DNA from 2 places in the Sphingobium sp. SA2 genome. Region 1 is predicted to be linked to the other one. Evidence: predicted binding sites of a transcription regulator. Region 1 holds the regulator's gene; the other holds the start of a gene.
The links. Region 1 encodes LexA, which represses DNA repair genes until DNA is damaged. Its sites were predicted from a motif close to GTTCCNCNCTTGTTCT; they were not measured.
Positions count from the first base shown of each region.

Region 2: OVY48_RS11645 (MmcB family DNA repair protein) is a predicted target of LexA. The motif match lies at 2,169-2,184, and genes of this name have one in related genera.

Region 1 is NZ_JAPMXX010000006.1:2,537,793-2,541,199, forward strand. It holds gene OVY48_RS19960 (ComEC/Rec2 family competence protein) at 1-1,602, shown strand, start outside; gene lexA (transcriptional repressor LexA) at 1,593-2,264, opposite strand; partial or broken gene glp (gephyrin-like molybdotransferase Glp) at 2,337-3,407, opposite strand, start outside.
Region 2 is NZ_JAPMXX010000006.1:826,848-830,254, reverse strand. It holds gene OVY48_RS11660 (YcgN family cysteine cluster protein) at 1-204, opposite strand, end outside; gene OVY48_RS11655 (SCO family protein) at 192-857, opposite strand; gene OVY48_RS11650 (ankyrin repeat domain-containing protein) at 924-1,511, shown strand; gene OVY48_RS11645 (MmcB family DNA repair protein) at 1,663-2,157, opposite strand; gene OVY48_RS11640 (cell wall hydrolase) at 2,266-2,937, opposite strand; gene OVY48_RS11635 (DUF1491 family protein) at 3,117-3,407, opposite strand, start outside.

The DNA of each region.
Region 1 (3,407 bases):
GCGGCGCGCGCTTATTTTCAGGGGATAGGTGCGACCGGCAAGGCGTTGAAACCGATCGAGATGGTGAAACCCGCGACGGGTGCGCCGCCGCTGCGGGCACGGCTGTTCGCGCATATTGCCGGGCAAGTGGACGATCCGGCGAAGGGTATCGCCATCGCGCTGGCGACCGGCGATCAGGGGGCGATTGCCGAGGTGGATGCCGAAGCGATGCGCAACAGCGGGTTGGCGCATCTATTGTCGATCAGTGGGTTGCATGTGACGGCGCTGATCGGGGCGGTGATCTTTTTGTTGATGCGGGTGATGGCGTTGAGCCGCCGGGCGGCGCTCGACTGGCCGTTGATGCTGATCGCGGCCACCGGGGGCGCGCTGGCAGGGGTCGGCTATACGCTGCTGACGGGGGCGGAGGTGCCGACGGTGCGGTCCTGCATTGCGGCGTTGCTGGTGCTGGGCGGTCTCGCGATGGGGCGGGATGCGATCACGCTGCGGCTGGTGGCGACGGGCGCGCTGATCGTGCTTATCTTCTGGCCCGAAGCGCTGGTCGGGCCGAGCTTCCAGATGAGTTTTGCCGCCGTCACGGCGCTGGTGGCCTTGGCCGAACATAAGCTATTCCGCGCCTTTGCCGCTGCGCGGGACGAGGCGCGCTGGCGTAAGGTTGGGCGCATGCTGCTGGTGACGTTGGCGACGGGCTTCGTCATCGAACTGGTGCTGATGCCGATCGCGCTGTTTCATTTTCACAAGGCGGGCATGTTGGGCGCCTTTGCCAATATCGTCGCGATCCCGCTGACCACCTTTGTCGTGATGCCGCTGGAGGCGTTGGCGTTGCTGTTCGACCTGGCGGGGCTTGGTGCGCCGTTTTGGTGGCTGACGCAGCAGGCGCTGACGTTGTTGCTGATGATCGCCCATGGGGTGTCGGCCAGTCCCTGGGCGACGATGTTGACGCCATCGGTGCCCGCTTTCGTTTTTGCAGGGATGATGGCGGGGCTGCTCTGGTGCTTGCTGTGGCGCAGCCGGTGGCGCTGGCTGGGATTAGGGCCGGTGGCGGCGGGCGTCATCGCCATATTGCTGCTGTCACAGCCCGACATATTGGTGACCGGCGATGGCCGGCATGTCGCGGTGCGCACGCCTGAGGGTCGCATGGCGATATTGCGCGCGGGGGCGGGCGATTATGTGCGCGATGTCCTGTCGGAGAGCGCGGGCTATGATGGTGCGCTGGAGCCGATCGCGCGGTTGCCGCAGGCGCGCTGTTCGAGCGATTTGTGCGCGGTCGGGCTGATGGCGGGTGGTCGGCCCTGGCAGTTGCTCGTGACCCGCAGCGATATGCTGGTGGACCGCGCGACCTTCGCCCGCGATTGCGCGGCGGCAGATATCGTGATTGCCGATCGCGGTCTGCCGCGTTGGTGCCGCCCGCGTTGGCTCAAGATCGACCGCCGCCTCTTGGCGCGAACCGGCGGCATGGCCATTGATCTCGACCATGCCACCATTCGCACGGTGCGTCAGGCGGGTGACGCCCATCCCTGGATCGCGCCGATCCCCAAGCGATCGCGCCGCTATGGTGCGTCCAAACCGCGCCCGTTCGATGCGCGGCCCAGACCTCAATTATAGCGGCGGAGCAGTCCGGCGAGTTTACCCTGGATCTGGACCTGGCGCGGGTCGTAGATTTGCGGCTCATAGGCGCTGTTGGCCGGGTCCAACCGAACCCTTTGCCCTTCGCGGCGGAAATATTTGAGTGTGGCTTCATTCTCGTCGATCAGGGCGACGACGATCTGGCCCTCACGCGCGACTTCGGTCCGCTGGATCAGCGCGAAGTCACCATCGAGAATACCGGCTTCCATCATCGAATCGCCGGACACTTCCAGCGCATAATGATCGCCCGCGCCAAGCAGCGCGGCAGGAACGGACAACATCGTCTGCCCTTCCATCGCTTCTATCGGAACGCCTGCCGCGATCCGGCCGTGCATCGGGATTTCGATCACGTCGTTGGCGGCAATGAGTTGTGGTGCCGACACCTGCGGTTTGGGCGCGATGACCGGGGCCGGGATGCGGTGCATGGCATCGGGCAGCTTCAAAACTTCGAGCGCGCGCGCACGGTTGGGCAGGCGGCGGATAAAGCCGCGTTCTTCGAGCGCATTGATCAGGCGATGAATGCCCGACTTGGAGCGCAGATCCAGCGCATCCTTCATCTCCTCGAAAGAGGGCGACACGCCGCCTTCCTCCAACCGGGTTTGAATGAAGCTCAGCAATTCCTGCTGTTTGGGCGTCAACATGGCTGCGGTCCTCCGTGGAACGTATAAGGAACGCATAGGAAACAGATGAAGGTTAGTCAAGCGCCGGGTGGATCAGGGCAGGGGCAGAATTTGCACTGTGTCGCCGATGGCCGCCGGGGGGGAAGCGGCGGGGCGGCGGATCAGACAGTCGGCCAGCGCCATGGCGGCGGTGGCGGCGCTGTCTTGCGAGGTGACCGAGACGATGCCGCCATCGCTGCGGAAGGCGCGGAGATAATCGTCGCGGTCGCCGGTGGCGGGGAGGGGGGGGAAGCGAGGCGGGCTTCGTGAAGGGGGGGGAGCGCTTGCCCCGCCATATGGCGGACCAGGGGCAGCAGGAAGAGGGTGCCGGTCACGAAGGCCGAGACGGGGTTGCCGGGCAGGCCCAGGAACAGGGCCTCGCCGAGGCGTCCGGCCATTAGCGGCTTGCCAGGGCGCATGGCGATCTTCCAGAAATCGAGCGTACCGCCCGCTTGCGCGAAGGCGGGGCGAACCATGTCATGATCGCCGACCGATGCGCCGCCGGTCGAGACGATGATGTCGGCCTGGCGCGCGCGATCGAGCGCTGTGACCATGGCGTCGAGATCGTCCGGCACGATGCCGAGGTCGATGACGTCGCAGGGCAAAGCGGCCAGCATCGCGGCGAGCATGGGGGCGTTGGACGAAGGGAGAGCGCCCGGCGGGGTTGGTGCGCCGGGCGGCACCAATTCGTCGCCGGTCGAGAGCAGCGCGACTTTGAGCCGCTGTCCGACGGGCAGGTGGCCATGGCCGCCCAGCACGGCCAGCGCGATCTGGGTCGGGCCTAATCGCGAGCCTGCTTTGAGCAGGGGCGCGCCCAGCGCGAAGTCCGACGCGGCGGGGCGGACGTGGCGGCCGGAGGGAAGCGGGTCGGCGGTGGCGGTGAAACTGTCGCCGTGGCGGGTCGCATTTTCCTGAATCAGGATGGCGTCGGCCCCTTCGGGCAAGGGCGCACCGGTGAAGATGCGGCAGGCGTCGCCCGGCGCGAGCGGGGGCGGGGGTGTGCCGCCTGCGCTGCTGGTCGTGGTCACGCGCCAGGGGCCGGGCGCTTCGGCGGCGCGTACGGCATAGCCGTCCATGGCGCTGAGGTCGGCCCAGGGCTGGGCGCGCTGCGCGAGGATATCGCGG
Region 2 (3,407 bases), 1.7 Mb from region 1:
TTTGCGCCGATCCTTATAATTGCTGCACTGGCCGCTTTGCCGGTCGAGCAAGCGGCAGGCGACATTGGTGGGATAGATGCGCCCGCTATCCTCATCCTCGGCCTTGTGCAGGCAGCATTTGCCGCACCCGTCGCACAGGGCTTCCCATTCGGCGCGGTCGAGCTTGTCGAGCGGCTTTTCCCAGAAGGGTGTCACTTGGTCCATTTTTGCAAGAACGCCAGCACCTTGTCCGGCGCGCCCTCGTCCACGTCCGGCGTGCCGGGATCATCCACCGGGACCAGCGCCACCGGCTTGCCATCGGGATCGAACAGATAGGGCGTGCGGCTATGCCCGACCAGATAATCGCTCGCGCCCGCGACCTTCTCACTATTGTAGATGACGACGAAATCCTTGGCGACCTTGGCGATCTGATCGGGTGTCCCGGTCAGGCCGATGAGGCGCGGGTGAAAGGCCGCGACATAGGTTTTCAGCACGGCGGGCGTATCGCGCGCGGGATCGACGCTGATCAGGATCGGCTGCACCTTGGCGGCACGCTCCGGCGCGGCCTTCTCGAATTGGGCAAAGGCCTGCATGATCCGTTGCAGATCGACCGGGCAGACGTCGGGGCAATAGGTATAGCCGAAATAGACGATCCGATACTGGCCTTTATAATCGTCCCAGCGCGCGGGCTTGCCGTCCTGGTCGGTCAGGGTGAAGGGCGCGCCGATACGCGCACCGGCCAGTTCGCCCTGCACGCTGTCGCCGCTTGATACCCCGCTTGATGCATTGCCGCCAGCGCCCATATTACAGGCAGCCAGCAGGGCGAGGCAGGATAGGGTGAAGAGCATCCGGGCTTTGTTCATGGCGTGGCCAGCCATGCCCTGCTAGGGATGGATTTGCAAATGCAACGGGGCGCGATGATGAAGACCAGGTTTGTTTCTGCCATGATGACCATGATCGCGGCGGCACTGCTCGTGCCCGGCGCGGCGCAGGCGCAATTTTCCGACGCCTATAATTTCCTGAAGGCCGTCAAGGACAAGGATGGCGAGAAGGTCACCGACCTGATCCAGAAGCCCGGCTCCACCGTGATCAACAGCCGCGACATCAACAGCGGCGAAAACGCGCTGCATATCGTCGTCGCGCGTCGCGACGCGACATGGCTGTCCTTCCTGCTCGCCAAGGGTGCGAACCCGAACCTGACCGACAGTGATGGCAACACGCCGCTGATGGACGCGGTGCAGGGCCGGTTCGAGGAGGGTGTGCAGACGTTGCTCGCCAACAAGGCGCAGGTCGACAAGACGAATGGCAGCGGCGAAACCCCGTTGATCCGCGCCGTGCAATTGCGCGACCTCGGCCTGGTCCGCCTGCTGGTGGCGCAGGGCGCGAACCCGGACAAGCGCGACAGCATCGCGGGCATGTCCGCGCGCGACTATGCCGCCCGCGACAACCGCACCCCTGGCCTCATCGAAGCGCTCGCCGCCGCCAAGCCAGCGGCCAAGCCCGCAGGCCCGGTGCAGGGTCCGGTTTTCTGACCCTCTAAGCTGCCCCCACAATAGCCGTCATTCCGGCCCTGAGCCGGAATCCATTAGCCTCTCTCCTGGAGAGAGGCTCAGCGGTAGAGCCAATGGATACTGACTTTCGTCAGCATGACGGCCTGAATAGCACTCTGCGCGCATTCACGCCCTACCAGCCAATCTCCGCCGCATGGTCCGGGTCGTTGATCGCGGTCAGCCGCCGTGCCGCGCGCCGGGCGAAGCGCAGCGTCTCCGCCTTGCGCCGCGCCGCCGCCAGCGGCTCGATCGGCGCGGGTCGTACCAGCTCCGCATCATATTGATCCGCGACGATCAGCCCAGTGCGCGTGGGCCATAGCGCTTCGCTATCAAACAGGGTCAGATCGAACCCCATCGGCACCGCCCAGAAATAGCGGTCGCAATAGTCGAAATAATCGGGCCATTTCATGTCGCCGAGCAAGTCCGCCCGGCTACACTTGATCTCGACGATGGTCAGACGCCCGGCCCCGTCGATCGCCATGATGTCGGCGCGCCGCCCATTGGGCAGCGGCACTTCCATGATCCCGCTCATATCGTGCCGAAAGAACAGGCGCAGCGTCCCCCGCGCAACCGCAAGCGCCGTGCCGTCGGTCAAAGGAGAGCAGGTGTCGGATATCACAGCGGTCATGCCGCAATCATAGAACAAAGATGGAACAAAAGAAAAGGCCGATTCGGATATTCCGAACCGGCCTTTTTTGATGTGTACCGAAATGTGCCTCGGCACATTCCGCGATACTCAGCGATAGAAGATATGATTGTCGATCATCGCCAGCTTGGCCTTGCCCCAGCCTGGCGATACGCGGCGGGCGTGGAAGAACAGCGCGCCTTCAGCCCGGCTGTCCCAAGCGTCGGCCATGGCGATCTGCGCAATGGCAACGGCCTGACGCCAGCTGCGGCTTTCGGTGCGGATCGGCGGCATGCCACCGCCGCGCACGAAGCTGAACTGGCTCGGCTGATACACGACGCCGCACAGGCTGCTCGCGAACCGGCCGGACTCGGCGCGATTGATGATCACGCGCGCGACGGCCAGCTGGCCTTCCAGGCTTTCGCCCTTGGATTCGAAATAGACCGCTCCGGCCAGGCACTGCATCTCGCCATCCAGCTGTTCGGGCGTGCCTTGGGCATCGACCAGCGCAGCGAGGCTATCGGCCTGCATCTCGGAGAAGGTGGAAGAAACATTGTCGGCCTTAGGGGCCGAAGCCAGCGGCTGCACGATCTCGCGCGGCGCGGCAAAGGTGACGGCGGGCTTGGCACCGGCTGAAGGCGCTGTGGTCAGCGCATTGTCCCCGGACAGGGACACCGAAGATGGGATGGCTTCACCGGCCATCGACATGTCGGATGCCGTGACCGCAGCAGCGGCGGACAAAGCAAAGGCCGCGATAATCGCAGCTTTTAGACGAAAACTCATTTTTACTCAAAATCATGCGGTTCTTGGCCGGAAACGTCGTCTTTTTTAACCCACTTTGTCCGACGACCGGCCGCCCCCCGTCTGCGTGTTTACCGCGCCCGCCCCCCTTGGACGATTGCGGCAACCTGCGCGTTCAGCGTGGGCGGGCCTCTGCACGGGCCATTGCGATATGTCAACGATCAGCAGATTGTTTCAGCGGCGAGCCGTTCCGCTTCCGGGATATCGAGTTCGATGACCCACAGATCGGGGTCCGACCGGCGGCGCCGCTCGATATAGGGAACCATGGCTTGCGCGCCCTCCTCGGGGTCAGGTCCACAGCGCATCAACGCATGACCGCCTGAAAAGTTCGACACCCGCTCGAACAGCCCGGTTTCCTGGCCTTTTTCGAGCGTCTGGACCAGAATCACGCCGCTGATATCGTCGCCTTTGACCAGGATGGTGGCAAAGCCCCCGACCGCCGCCACCCGCCG